DNA from 3 places in the Massilia scottii genome. Region 2 is predicted to be linked to each of the others. Evidence: riboswitches for the same ligand, from Rfam matches in the RefSeq annotation. Region 2 holds a riboswitch; each other region holds the start of a gene.

What was found. A riboswitch is a leader RNA that binds a small molecule or an ion and turns the genes downstream of it on or off. The one in region 2 is predicted to bind cobalamin.
Region 1: another riboswitch for cobalamin. It lies ahead of RBA41_RS18555 (TonB-dependent receptor); the one in region 2 lies ahead of RBA41_RS32300 (TonB-dependent receptor plug domain-containing protein).
Region 3: another riboswitch for cobalamin. It lies ahead of RBA41_RS07745 (CbtB domain-containing protein); the one in region 2 lies ahead of RBA41_RS32300 (TonB-dependent receptor plug domain-containing protein).

What each region holds. Positions count from the first base shown of each region.
Region 1 covers NZ_JAVCWM010000012.1:211,192-215,715, forward strand. Annotated here, with positions in the region: gene RBA41_RS18555 (TonB-dependent receptor) at 1-1,334, opposite strand, end outside; cobalamin riboswitch at 1,414-1,562, opposite strand; gene RBA41_RS18560 (M1 family metallopeptidase) at 1,676-3,760, shown strand; gene RBA41_RS18565 (hypothetical protein) at 3,760-4,524, shown strand, end outside.
Region 2 covers NZ_JAVCWM010000044.1:17,512-22,035, reverse strand. Annotated here, with positions in the region: gene RBA41_RS32320 (DUF2868 domain-containing protein) at 1-53, opposite strand, end outside; gene cobT (nicotinate-nucleotide--dimethylbenzimidazole phosphoribosyltransferase) at 227-1,261, shown strand; gene RBA41_RS32310 (adenosylcobinamide-GDP ribazoletransferase) at 1,271-2,062, shown strand; gene RBA41_RS32305 (histidine phosphatase family protein) at 2,065-2,610, shown strand; cobalamin riboswitch at 2,605-2,826, shown strand; gene RBA41_RS32300 (TonB-dependent receptor plug domain-containing protein) at 2,909-4,524, shown strand, end outside.
Region 3 covers NZ_JAVCWM010000004.1:383,409-387,932, forward strand. Annotated here, with positions in the region: gene RBA41_RS07730 (cobaltochelatase subunit CobN) at 1-909, opposite strand, end outside; gene RBA41_RS07735 ((2Fe-2S) ferredoxin domain-containing protein) at 896-1,234, opposite strand; gene RBA41_RS07740 (CbtA family protein) at 1,238-1,990, opposite strand; gene RBA41_RS07745 (CbtB domain-containing protein) at 1,981-2,178, opposite strand; cobalamin riboswitch at 2,329-2,558, opposite strand; gene RBA41_RS07750 (hypothetical protein) at 2,625-2,990, opposite strand; gene RBA41_RS07755 (hypothetical protein) at 3,047-3,412, opposite strand; gene RBA41_RS07760 (SEL1-like repeat protein) at 3,505-3,768, opposite strand; gene RBA41_RS07765 (YfaP family protein) at 3,782-4,524, opposite strand, start outside.

The DNA.
Region 1 (4,524 bases), on a different contig from region 2:
ACCATCGGCATGACGTTGGCGCTGCCCTGCACTTCCCAGGCGTTGAGGGTGGTCTTGCTGGCATACGGTGCGGCGAAGGCGCGCGCGTCGGTGGCATCCTTCTCGAACCGTTCGCGGCGCGCGCCAACGGCCACGCGGGCTTTGTGCGCGCCGCCGAACTTGAGTTCATCGCGCACGTACAGCGCCCGCGATTTTTGCGTGGCGTCGGCGTTCGAGTAGTCCGAATCGGTCACGCGCGACCACTTCACAAGGTCCACGCCGGCCACCAGCTCATTGAGCATGCCGCCCATGTGCGCAAGGTGGCGCAGGCGCGGCGAGAACTGGGTCTGGGCGCTGTCGTAGGTCGACTTCGAGGCTGCGCGCACGCCCTCGAAGGTGTAGAAATAGGTGGAACGGACCGTGCGCTCGCGGCGCGACAGTTCGGCGGCCAGGTCGACGCTGCCGACGCGCTGCTCCACGAACGCGGTCAGGCGGTCCGAATCGAGCGAGCCCACATCGTCTGGCGTGCTGGCCTGGCGCGGGTTGTCGCGGAACTGTTGCATGCTCAGGGCGCCCGGCAATTCCGATTCCTGGCGCGCACGGTCGTAGCGCAGGCCGGTGCGGCCACCCTGGTATGCCCACTGGGCGCCGCCGCTGAAGGTATCGAGCTCGAAGCTGTTATGGTCGCGGTAATTGTCGGTGCGCTGGCTGCCGACCGAGGCGTCGAGCGCGAACCCGTTCCATGACCGGGCCACGGCGGCGCGCAGGTCGCGCAGGTTGAACTGACCGGTTTCGGCGCGCAGCATGCCGCGCCCGCCATTGGCCTCGGGACGGCGCGTGACGATGTGGATCACGCCGCCGGTGGCGCCTTCGCCATACAGCACGCTGGCGCCGCCGCGGATGATTTCGATGCGCTCGACGGTCTCGATCGGGATCGACGACAGGGTCGCATTGCTCAATTCACTTTCGGACATGCGCACGCCGTCCAGGGTGACCACCATGTTCTGGCTGCTGTTGGTGCCGAAGCCGCGCAGGTCGAGGCTGAAATCGGGCGAGCCGTCCAGGCTCTGGCGGCCGTACACGCCGCCGATCTGGCGGATGGCCTGGTTGACGTCGGCCGCGCCGGCGCGGCGGATGTCGTCGGCGCTGATGACGGTCGCGCCGATCGGGGCCAGCGCCGGGTCGCTGGCAAAGCGGGCGCCGGTCACGGTCACGGCGGGCAGGGTCTGGGCCTGGGCCTGGGCCTGGCCATCGGCGGCCAGCGCGGCGCTGGACATGAAACACAGGGACAGGGCGGAAACCAGCGCGAGCGGCCTGGCGGAGAGCGCACGGCGCGGCGATACTGCAGAAATCATGATGTCGTCTTCAGAAAATAGAGTCCGGGCCTGCGTCCCCGCAAGCCGGATTGCACGGACAGAGGCGCGCTGCGCGGCATCATGTCCACCTGTTTTGGCCGGTATCCGGGCTCGCACGACGTCAGTAACGACGGCTTGCAGTACCGTTGCGGGGGCAGCACACTGCGTGTTTCCCGTTTAACTGCCGGCGTGAAGACGCGGGCGGGCACCAAAACTGCGCCATTATAATCGGAGTCGCCATCCGGACCGCGGCCCGGCGGGCGTTGTGGCATGCTGTGCGGCCGGCTGCCCACCAGCCAGACCTGTTACCAATCGAAGCGCCCGGCGGCGCAGGAGAATGCATGCAAGCGCGTACCCGAACCATGGCCCAGAGGGCGCTCCTGCTGGCGGCAGCCGCCGTCGCGGGGGCCGAGCTGATGGCGCAGGCCGACATCACCATCACGCCGATTCCGGAACCGGTGACCGACGTCGGCATCGGCTTCGCCATGCCCTCGGCCAGCGCGGTGAGCGTGCCGAGCTCCCCGGACGCGTGGGGCGGGCCGCGCAGCGGCAGCGAAGCGACCCTGTCGGACCGCGTGGTCGACTACCGGATCGAAGCGACGCTCGACCCGGTAGCGCACACGGTCGACGGCAAGCAGAAACTCACCTGGCGCAACCGCAGCAAGGAGACCGTGCGCAGCGTCTACCTGCACCTGTACATGAACGCCTTCAAAAGCGCCGGCAGCACCTTCTTCACCGAGCAGCGCGAATCCGGCTACAACGCCACCATCGCCCCCGGCGAATGGGGCCATATCACCCTGCGCAGCGTGACCCAGGGCGGTGCCAGGGTCGACTGGTCGTTCGTCCACCCCGACAACGGCCCCGCCACCGACGAGACGGTGGTGCGCTTCGACCTGCCGGCGCCGGTGGCGCCAGGCGCTTCCACCAGCTTCGATATCACCTTCCTGACCCAATTGCCGCGCGTGGTGGCCAGTACCGGCCATGTCGGCAGCTTTCACCTGGTGGGCCAGTGGTTCCCCAAGATCGGGGTGCTGGAACTGCCTGGCGAACGCGGCGCCGCCAGGGCGCGCTGGAACGTGCACGAATATCACCACGAGACCGAGTTCTACGCCGACTTCGGCCGCTTCGATGTCAAGCTCACCGCGCCCAAGGGCTACACCGTGGGCGCCACCGGCGAACTGCAGGGGCCACCGGTGGAACAGGGCGGCATGCTGACGCACCACTACGTGCAGGGCGACGTCCACGATTTCGCCTGGACCGCCGACAATCGCACGGCGCCGCCCCTGCGCGGTACCTGGAGCGCGCCGGGCAGCCCGCAGGTTGCGCTGTCGGTACTGTTCCCGCCCGACCGCGCGGCCAGCGCCGCGCCGGCGCTGAAAGCGGCCACCGAGGCGCTGACCTATTTTTCGACGACGCTCGGACCGTATCCGTACAAGACGCTGACCATTGTGATCCCGCCGCTGAACGCCGACAACGCCGGCGCCATGGAGTACCCGACCTTCATCACCGTCAACGGTTACGACAAGGTGGTGCCGCGCACGGCCGCCGCCTTCGACCTCGATCTCGTCACGATCCACGAAGTCGGCCACAGTTACTTCCACGGCATCCTGGCGTCGAACGAGACTGAAGAACCGATGCTCGACGAAGGCCTGAACGAATTCTGGAACCATCGCATGCTGCGCGACACCGGCAAGGACGCCTATCTCGGGCCGCCGCTGCTCGCGGCGCTGGGCATCGCGCCGGGGTTCAAGGGCTTCGACGTCGAGCGTTATGACACCGCGCCCGCCGAAGCGGCGGAACCGCTCGGACAGAACGCCCACATGCGCAAGCAGGGCATTGGCCCGGTGTACGTACGCAGCGCCACCGTGCTGCGCGACCTGGAGGCACGCATCGGCAAGGAGGCGACCGGGCGCGCCTTCAAGGAATACTACCGGCGCTGGAAGTTCCGCCATCCGAGCATCGCCGATCTGCGCGAGACGCTGGCCGAGGTGAGCGGGCAGCGCGCCGCCGTCCACGCCGCGTTCGCGCAGCAGGTGTACGGCACGGCCAGCGTGGACGACCGCATTGCGCGCTTCGCGAGCGAGGCAGAGGCGTCGGCCAAGGCCGGCGGCGCGGGCGCGTGGCGCACCAGCGTCACCCTGGAGCGGCGCGGCGCCCCGGTCGCGCAAACCGTGGTGGTCAAATTCGCCGACGGCAGCAGTGAAACCGTGGCGTGGGACGACCAGCAGCGCGCGCGCACCTTCAGCTGGGTCAAGCCGGTCAAGGCGGTATCGGCCGAACTCGACCCGAGCCGCCTGCACTACCTCGACGCCAGCAAACTCGATGACAGCCGCACGCTGGAGGCGGACGGCAGCGCCGCGCGCCGCTGGGCCGGCGACCTGGCGGCGATGTTCAGCATCCTCTTTTCCCTGATTGCGACCGTGTAATGAGCGCCTCCCCTGCCTTTTCGATTGCAGCAGTGCCGCGAGCGGCGCGCGCGGCGCTGCAATGGCGCCTGCTGCTGCTGTGGGCCCTGTGGATGCTGGTGCCGACGCTGATCATGGCGCTGCCGGCGTGGCATCTGCTGTCGTCGAACCTCGATTATTCGGTACACGCGGCGGCGCTGGCACGCGCGCTCGACATGACCGCCGTCAGCGATCTGCTGGACGTGTACGGGCGCCATCAGGCGGTATTCACCCAGGCCGGCAGCATCGCGCTGGGCGTCACGCTGCTCATTTCGCCGCTGCTGTCCGGCATGGTGGCGACGGCGGCGCGCGCGCCGCAGCCACCCGGCTTTGCGGCCCTCACGCGCGGCGGCCTGGCGTACTATGCGCCCATGCTGCGCATGCTGGCGTGGGGCGCGGTGCCGCTCGGCGCGGCCTTCATGGCCGGCATAAGCGCGGTCGACGCCGCATCCACGTACGCCGGCAAGGTCGTCACGACCGGCGAGACGGCGCTGCCGATGATGCTGGCGCAGGCGCTCATGGTGCTGCTCATCGGCCTTGTCACCGCCTCGCTCGACGCCGGCCGCGCCATCCTGGCGAACGATGTGCGCCAACGCTCCGCTCTTGCAGCGTGGTGGTCGGGCTGCATGCTGCTGGCGCGCCACCCGGTGGCTGCGCTTGGCACGTACATCGTCATCAGCCTCGTTGGCCTCGGCCTGGCCGGCCTGCTGTCGCTGCTGCGCGTGAACACGGCGGGCGTCGGTGTC
Region 2 (4,524 bases):
ATTGTTTCGACGGAGCGCACCAGCACCACATCCCGTGCAACCTGCTCGTTCATGTTCTTCCTGTTTTCTTTTAACGAAATCTTTTGTATGAAGCGACAACATTCACAGGCCAATTGTGCCGCACTTTGCCGCATTGTGCCGACACACGCTGGTCTCCCGGAAACGACGCAGCCTGAGTGTGCTATCTTAGCGCGGAATTTTCTTGACACTTTCTTATCTATCCACGATGCGCCTCCCTGACATACTTTCCACCCACGACCCATTGCTGGCCAGCGAACTGACCCAAGCGATCGACAACAAGACCAAGCCGCTGGGCAGCCTGGGCGCGCTCGAAACGCTGGCCCGGCAGATTGGCCTGATCCAGCAAACGACCAGGGCCGCGCTGCACAAGCCGGCCATCCTGGTGTTCGCGGCCGATCACGGCGTGGTGGCCGAAGGCATCTCGGCCTATCCGCAAAGCGTCACCTGGCAGATGGTCGAAAATTTCCTCTCCAAGGGCGCGGCCATCAACGTGTTCGCGCGCCAGAACGGCTGCGCGCTGCAGATCATCGACGCCGGCGTGAACCACGATTTCGGCAAGCGCGTGGCCCTGATGGACTGCAAGGTCGGACGCGGCACCGCCAACTTTGCCCAGAAGCCGGCCATGAGCTGGGCCGAATGCGCCGCCGCCCTGGCGCACGGCATGCGCATTGTCGGCAACCTGGAGGGCAACGTGATCGGCTTCGGCGAAATGGGGATCGGGAACACCACCGCCGCCGCCGCGCTGATGCACAAGCTGACCGGCGTGCCGGTGCTTGACTGCGTCGGCGCCGGCACCGGTTTGTCGCCCGAAGGCGTGCTGCACAAGCAAAACGTGATCGAGGCGGCGGTCGCCCTGCATGGCGAGATGAGCGAGCCGCTCGACATCCTGGCCACCTTCGGCGGCTTCGAGATCGCCATGATCGTTGGCGCCATGCTCAAGGCGGCCGAACGGCGCATGGTGCTGCTGATCGACGGCTTCATCGTCAGCAGCGCGCTGCTGGTGGCGGCGCGCATGCAGCCGGCCATCCTCGACTACTGCGTATTTTCGCACTGCTCGGACGAAGCGGGCCACGCGCGCATGCTCGAACACCTCAAGGCCAGGCCGCTGCTCAACCTCGGCCTGCGCCTGGGCGAAGGCACCGGTTGCGCCCTGGCGCTGCCGCTGCTGCACGCGGCCGTCAACTTCCTCGGCGAGATGGCCACCTTCCAGTCGGCGCGCGTCAGCGGCCAGTCGGCGTAAGTACACACCATGGCCAGCATCGTCCACCAGTGCCGGCTGTTCTTCATCGCGCTGCAATTCTTCACCCGCATGCCGATTCCGGGCTGGGTCGGATTCGACCCGTCCTGGCTGCACCACGCGTCGCGCTATTTTCCGCTGGTCGGCGTGGTGGTGGCGGCGGTGGCCGCGGCGGTGTATGCCGGCGCGTCATTGCTATGGCCGGCCCCGGTGGCGGTGCTGCTGTCGACGGCGGCGGCGATCTACCTGACCGGCGCCTTCCACGAGGACGGCCTGGCCGACATGTGCGACGGCTTCGGCGGCGGCTTGAGCACCGAGCGGGTGCTGGAGATCATGAAGGACTCGCGCATCGGCACCTACGGCGCGGTCGGCATGGGGCTGACGGTGGCGCTCAAGTGCGCGCTGCTGTCGTTTCTGTCCGTGCCCGCCGCTATCGCCGCGCTGTTCATCGCCCATCCTTTGTCGCGCCTGGCCGCGGTGAGCCTGATCTGGGAAATGGAATATGCGCGCGCCGATGGCAAGGCCAAGCCGATGGCCCAGCATATGAGCAACCGGGAATTCGGCATCGCCTGCGCCTGCGCCGGCGTGCCTGCACTGGCGCTGGCCACGGCCGGCATGCTGCCCTGGCTTGCGCTGCTCGCTAGCGTGACCGGGGCCGCGCTGGCGGCGTGGTGGCTGGGCGCCAAGTGCCTGCGCCGCATCGGCGGCTATACCGGCGACTGCCTGGGCGCCGTGCAGCAGGTGGCCGAAGTGGTCATCTACCTGGCGCTGCTGGCGTTTTTCCATCACGGCCTGTGGGGCTGAGAATGCGCCTGTACCTGGTACGCCACCTGGCGCCGCAGGTAGCATCCGGCGTGTGCTACGGGCGCACCGACCTGGCTGTCGATCCTGATTCGCAGGCGCTGGCCCTGCCCGCCCTGCGCGCCACCCTGCCCGCCGGCGCGCCGGTGTTTTCCAGCCCGCTGCGGCGCTGTGCCATACTGGCTGCGGCAATCGGCGGCGCGGCGGTGCGGTATGACGCGCGCCTGGCCGAACTCGATTTCGGCGACTGGGAAATGCGCCGCTGGGACGACATCGACCGTGCCGGCATCGATGCCTGGGCCGCCGACATGGCCTGCTACCGCCCCGGCGGCGGCGAAAGCGTGGTCGATATGGCGCGGCGCGTGTCCGCGTTTTATGCCGACTGCATGCGCGCGCAAGCGCCCTGCGCCATCGTCATCTGCCACGCCGGCACCATCCGCCTGCTGTCGGCGCGCGCACGCGGCCTGGGTCCCGAGGCCATGGCGCTGGAAGCGGCGCAGCATCCCCACGCCATCGCCTACGGCGGGACCGTCATCATCGACTGTGTATAATTATCGGGTTTTGGTGCCCGCGCCCATGTCCATGAGCGCAGTTAAACTGGGAAACACGAAGCCTGCAACAGGCCAACGTGTGCTGCCCCCGCAACGGTAAGCAAATGTCGCTGACATGGCGACGAGCCGCCTCGAACGACCACTGTGCATTTGGCATGGGAAGGTGAGACGGCCGCATTTGCCAGCCCGGATACCGGCCAGGACAGGTGGGAACGTGCAGGATTTGCGCGTTCCTTTTCAATCTGGCCAACGGGGACGTCGGCCGGTTGCTCGCAATCGCACTCACTGAAGATTTGTCATGACCTTTCCTGTTGTACGCCACGCGGCCCTGACGTCGCTCGCGCTAGCTTTTACCTCCCCTTATGCCCTGGCCGACAGCGCCGCCGATACGGCCGTTGCCGCCGTCATCATCACCGCCACGCGCGCGCCGCAGCCATCCAGCGACGTGCTGAGCGACCATGTGCTGATCAGCGCCACTGACATCGCCCGCTCGGGCGCAAGCAGCGTGGTCGAACTGCTGCAAAAGCAGCGCGGCATCGAGATCACGCGTAACGGCGGTCCGGGCACCGCATCGCAAGTGTTCATCCGCGGCGGCGACGCCAAGCAGACCGTGGTGCTGGTCGACGGCGTGCGCATTGGCTCGTCCACGATCGGCATCGCCAACTGGGCCACGCTGCCGCTGGCGAACGTCGACCGCATCGAAATCGTCTACGGCCCGCTGGCCACCATGTATGGCGCCGACGCCATCGGCGGCGTGGTGCAGATTTTCACCCGGCGCGGCGCCGGAGCGCCAAACGTCACGGCCGCCGTTGAAGCGGGCAGCGACAAGGCGCGCTCGATGGCGTTCGGCGTGGCCGGCGCCAGCGAAGGCGAGAACAGCATCAGCTACGCCTTCGGTGTGTCGAAGGACAAGGATGACGGCTTCTCGGCCACCAAACCGGGCAACTTCTCCTACAATCAGGACAACGACGGCTATGCGCGCGACAGCGCCACCGGCCAGCTGGGCATCGTGCTGGCCAAGGGCCACGAAGCGGGCCTGCTGTACCTGCACAGCCATCTCAAGTCGCAGTACGATGCGGGCGCAGGTCCCTTCGACGTGCGCAGCGTGCAGAACATGGACAACATCGCCGTGTACTCGAAACACGAGATCACGCGCAACTGGAAAGTCAGCCTGCAGGCATCCGAGGCCGACGACAAATCGGTCAACTTCACCAGTGCGACGAGCAGCAACCGTATCGACACGCGCCTGCACGCCTACAGCATGCAGAACGACATCGCCCTGGGCAGCGACCTGCTGCAACTGGTTCTGGAACGCCGGGTGGAAGACGTGTTCGCCGACACCACGCGCGCCTTGAACACCAGCCGCGCGACCAATTCCGTGGCTGCCGCCTACTCGCTCAAGCGCGGCAACCATCTGGCCAGCGCCAGCGCGCGGCGCGACGACAGCACCCAGTACGGCAACAAGATCACCGGCGGCGTGGGCTACGGCTACAAACTCACGCGCGCGCTGCGCGTGAACGCCAGCGCCGGAACCGGCTTTCGCGCACCGACCTTCAACGAACTGTATTACCCGGGTTACGGGGTCGACACCAACAAGCCCGAACAAGGCAAGAACGTCGAAGGCGGCGTGTATTACAACGATGGCACGCTTGAAGCCAGCGCGGTCTACTACCGCAACCGCCTGAAAGACCTCCTGGTCAACACCACCACATGTCCGGTCCAGCAGGATACGCATCCATACGGCTGCGCCTACAACGTCAACCGCGCCACTTTGGAAGGCATCAGCATCGGCGCACGCACCCGCATGGGCGCCTTCGACATGAGCGGCTCGCTCGACCTGCAGGACCCGCGCGACGACACCACCGGCAAAAACCTGCAGCGGCGCGCCAAGCGCCACGCCAAATTCGCCATCGA
Region 3 (4,524 bases), on a different contig from region 2:
CTGCTCCCACTGCGGCAGGGTCATGCCGCTGGTGATGGCCTGCAGTACCGGCACGTTCAGCGTTTCCAGTACGCCGACCGACCATCCGGCAGGCGTGGGACCACCCGGCGTAATCTCGCCCATCGCGAACGAGGTGGTGTTGATCAGCACATCGATATGCACGCCGCGCGCGTCGCTGAAGTAGCGCAGCGCGTCGGGCAGTGCCCCTGCGCCGGCGCCGCTGCGCAGCGAGGCGGTAAACACCGGCAGCACGTTCATGCCGCGCTTTTCCAGCGCGTCCAGCAGCGCATCGATGAAGCGCGTGTTCCCGCTCATCCAGTGCGCGCGGTAGAACACGATGCCAGCACTTGGTGCGCCTGGTTTGCGCAGCGCGAGCCAGTCTTCGATGCCGGCGCCCTGCGCCAGGTCGGGATGATAAATGCCGTGTTCCGGCAGCGGCAGCGCGCTCTCGTAGCCAAAACCGGTCAGCAGCAGATGGTCGGACAAATAGCGCAGCAACTGCGCCAGGTTGCCGCTGCCGCCGCAATGGAAGTAGTTCAGCGTCTGTTGCAGCACGTCGGGAGCGACGGTCGATACCGCCGCCAGCTCGGGATCGGGCTCGCCTGTGCCGCTGATGGCAATCAGGTGCTGGGCGTGGCGGCGCGCGTGGCTTACCAGGTCGGCAAAACCGGGCACGCTGCCGAGACGGCCCAGCACGCGCAGGATGATGATGCGCGCGCCCTGCACCTCGCGCGAAAGCAGCGCCGTGGCGCCGCCGTCGGCGTCGAGCCCCTGCAGGCTCACGCCCGCCACCGCGCCGAACTCCGGCGGCAACTGGCTCACTGCGTGGTGCAGGACAGTCAGGTCGTTCGATGCGTGGGTAAGCAGCGCGATGTGCGCCGGGCCTTGAGGAAAATCAGGTGATGTCATGGTCCGCCACAATTGTGTCGCCTTCGCCGATGCGATGGAAAATCAGGTCGGTCACTTCGGCGCCGCCGATCAGGTGCTCGGCGACGATGCGCCCTGCTGCCGCTTCGTCGACGCGCCGGTACCACACGCCTTCCGGGTACACCACCACGATCGGCCCTTCATTACGGCATGCGACCATGCAGTGCGTGCGGGTGCGCTTGACGCAGAGGTCCGGATGGGCGTCGATCTCGCGCCCCATGTGCTCGAACACGGCCTGCGCCTGCACGCCGTTTTCGGTGCAGCGCGGGCCGACGCACATGAACACGTGCCGGTCATGGGTACGCATCGGTCAGCCGAATTTCTTGTAGAAATAGCCCGCCAGCGCGCCCATGGCCACCCAGAAGGCGGCATTGGCCAGCAAGGTCGCGTACAGGAAGCTCAGCGCCAGCTCGGGCGGTGCGCTGCTCGAATGGACCTTCGGCTGGGGCGAACCGACCAGATGCGGCACGAACAGCAGCAAGGCGCCGGCGATCCTGAGCGGCCAGTTCTTGGCGAAGACCAGCAGCGCCAGCCCGCCCGCGCTGGCCATGACGGTGGCGGTCCACCACAACTGGCGCGCCAGCAGCGGCGCCGCGACGGTACCCGGCAGCTCGGGCGGCAGGCCGACCGAGGGCGCCACGAAAAAGACCGTGTAGCCGGCCGCGCCCCACAGCACGCCCGCGCGCCAGCCGCTTGCGCCGCCATGCAGGCTGATGGCCGCTGCCAGCAGCAGCGCGAAGCCGACGCCGGCGCTGATGTTGGCCACCGCCGTGTAGAAGGTGCGCTCGGCGCCGTCGTCCGGCTGCCAGCCGCCGTGTTCATGGGCGCCCTCATCCGCGTGTTCGTGCGGCGTGGCGTCGGCGTGGCTGTGCGGTGCGGCCTGCTCCAGTGCCTTCGGCGCGGCGCTCTCGAACACCTCGGCCTGCAAGATAATGGGTGCCACTTGCAGCTGCTGCACGCCGGTCAGCAGCAGGCCGGCCAGGATGCCGGCCGCCGCTGCGCTGGCGATGATGCGGTTGAAGGTGCCCAGGCTTGCCGCGGGCGCGGTGCGGATCAGTGGCATGGGAAGCCGGCCGAGTGGCGGCTGTCGTGCGCCGCGTTGTGCAGCGCTTCCATCGAGGCGAAACCGGCACCGTACAGCAGCACGATGCCAAGGCTGGCGGCGCACATGGCCTGCACAATGCGCTCCTTGATGGAGACAAACGGGACTTGTTCATCGGCGGTGGTGATGAAGCTACGGATCGGCGACATGGCATTCCTTCCTAAAGCATTTCGCATAAAGCCAGGCAAATGCAGACGCGCGCGTCTTGCCCTGTCCGGCAACCGGGGCTTGTACGGGGAGAAGGAACGTGAGATGGGGTGCGGAACGCAGCGATCCACCTGGATCGCCCTCCGCGATACAAACGACTTACCGCTTCGGCTGGTTTCCGGGCTGGCGAGTGGCGGGGCAAAAAACCCTTCCCGGATATGCGCCTTCCCATGCTGACTAGGCACAGTGGCTTGATGCACATCCTTGACTCGCTTACCGTTGCGGGGGCAGCGCCGGCTTTGCCCCCCTTGAGAGGTCGCACCGGCTTCCCATTTAATCCGGCAAACGATCGTTTGCCAGAACCAGAAGCTTGACTACCGGCGAAGTATAGGTCTGGACTATATAAATTGCAAGGTTGCGCGGGCCGGCGTGTGCGCAGCGGACGAATTTACCAGTCGCGCCATTGTTCGGTGATGTCTTCGTCGGCTTCCAGGCCCGCATCCTTGGCAACCAGGTAGATGATGTCGCACAGGCTTTCGCGCTCTTCGGTCTCGATCACGCTGCAGCGTTCATCAAACGCATTGAGGGCAAGGACGACGCGTTCGACTTCTTTCATGATCGCGGCGGGGGCTGCAGGTTGGGGGAGCTTTTCCACGGCAGCGGCATAAGTGTCGAGGATTCCGGCGCACTCGTCGATCTCGGCCTGGCCGTACGGAGCCTCGCTCTCCGGGTCTTCGGCGCAGCGCCCCATGTAAGCAGCCATCCCGCCGAGAAGGCGGGCGCGGATCGAAGCGATGCTGGGATTGGGTGGCATGGCGTGGCACTCCTTCAAAATTCAGGGGTGCCAATGTAGCACGAAGCCGCGCTACCTTACTCGCTGAATTCGATATCCATCTGATTGCCGTCGTAGCAGAAGGTCATCTGCTCGCCTTCTTCATCGCGGATCTCCAGCACGCCGCCGGCTTCGACGAAGGGCCCGAGCGTGTCGAACAGGCGAATCAGCCAGTTGGTGATGATGTCGATGTCGCCGCCGTCGATCAGCAGCGCGCCTTCCTGGCGCTGGCTGGTGAAGCCGATCGATTCAAGGAATGCCGGAAAGTCGCGTTCGGCGCGCGCGCGTTCGGCGAAGAAGGAGTCGCAGCCTTCGAACGATGTGCGAATCGCGTTAAACGCCTCCGGTTGCCTAGCGTTCCTGATAACGATGCTGGCATCGTAGATCCATGCTGCAGTACTCACTTGCACTCCCATTTCGTCAGAACGGCTGTCGCGGTCGTGCGCAGCCAGGATCGTATTTCCTGTCGACAGTTTTACATGCCGTTCAAGAACTGTCAAAGCGCCGATGACGAGCGTTGTTTTCGGAGCGTGGCGAGGCGTTCGATGGCGGCCGCGTTACCTTGCGCGGCGGACAACGTCAACCAGTCGATCGCCTCCGGCATGCCAGGCGCGCTATCATCGCCGCCATCGAGGAACAGGTCGGCCAGACCGTATTGCGCGGCCGCCTTCCAATACGAGTGGATCGATTGGACCGGGTCGCGCGGGCCGACGATGACGTCTCCCAGCGCTTCATACTCGGGGTCTTCCATCAGGTCCAATCGAACGCTCAAATCAGGGATAAACAAACGATTTGACCAGTGTCAGCTCACCCGGCGCGCGCAGCGGCACGCGAACCACTTCCTGGCGCTCGTTCGGTGAATTTTCATTGGTGATGATGGCTACCTGCGCCACCGTCAGGATGCCGACTTCCTGGCCGGCCCCGTAGTAGTTCACGTAGACGTGGTAGTTCCCTTTCGGCGGCGCGGCGCTGGAAAAGATCTCCGGCCCGTACCCGGTGGTGACGTCGACATCAAGCGCGCCGCCGTTGGGCATGACGCGGTTGCCGTACCACGAGTGGCCGCCGTCGGGGGCGACCACGTGCAGGTCGACATCCGTGCCGGGACTGTCCCACGACAGCACTACGCGCACGCGCGACTGGGTCTTGCCGGCGTACGAATCGAGGAACTGGCTGCGGCTGCGCGCCTTGCCGTCGGGCGAGCGCACTTCCACGCTGTTCGAGCCGCGCCCGAAGGCGTAAGGCCGCGCGAAGCTGCCGTCTTCCTGGACCGCCATCGGCATCGCCACGCCGTTCACCACCAGCGTGGCCGGCTTGTCCTTGCCCTTGGCGGCGATGCGTCCGCGGATTTCGGCCGTCGGGCTCTGCCCGTCCTGCACGCTGACCGACGCCGCCGGATAATTCACGTCCTGCGTGTACGCTTCCTTGGCACCCTTCGAATTGCGCCAGCCGCTGTTGGGCGAATCGATCTTCACCTGTGCCAGGGCGGCAGTGGACAGCAGCAGTGCGGGTATCAACA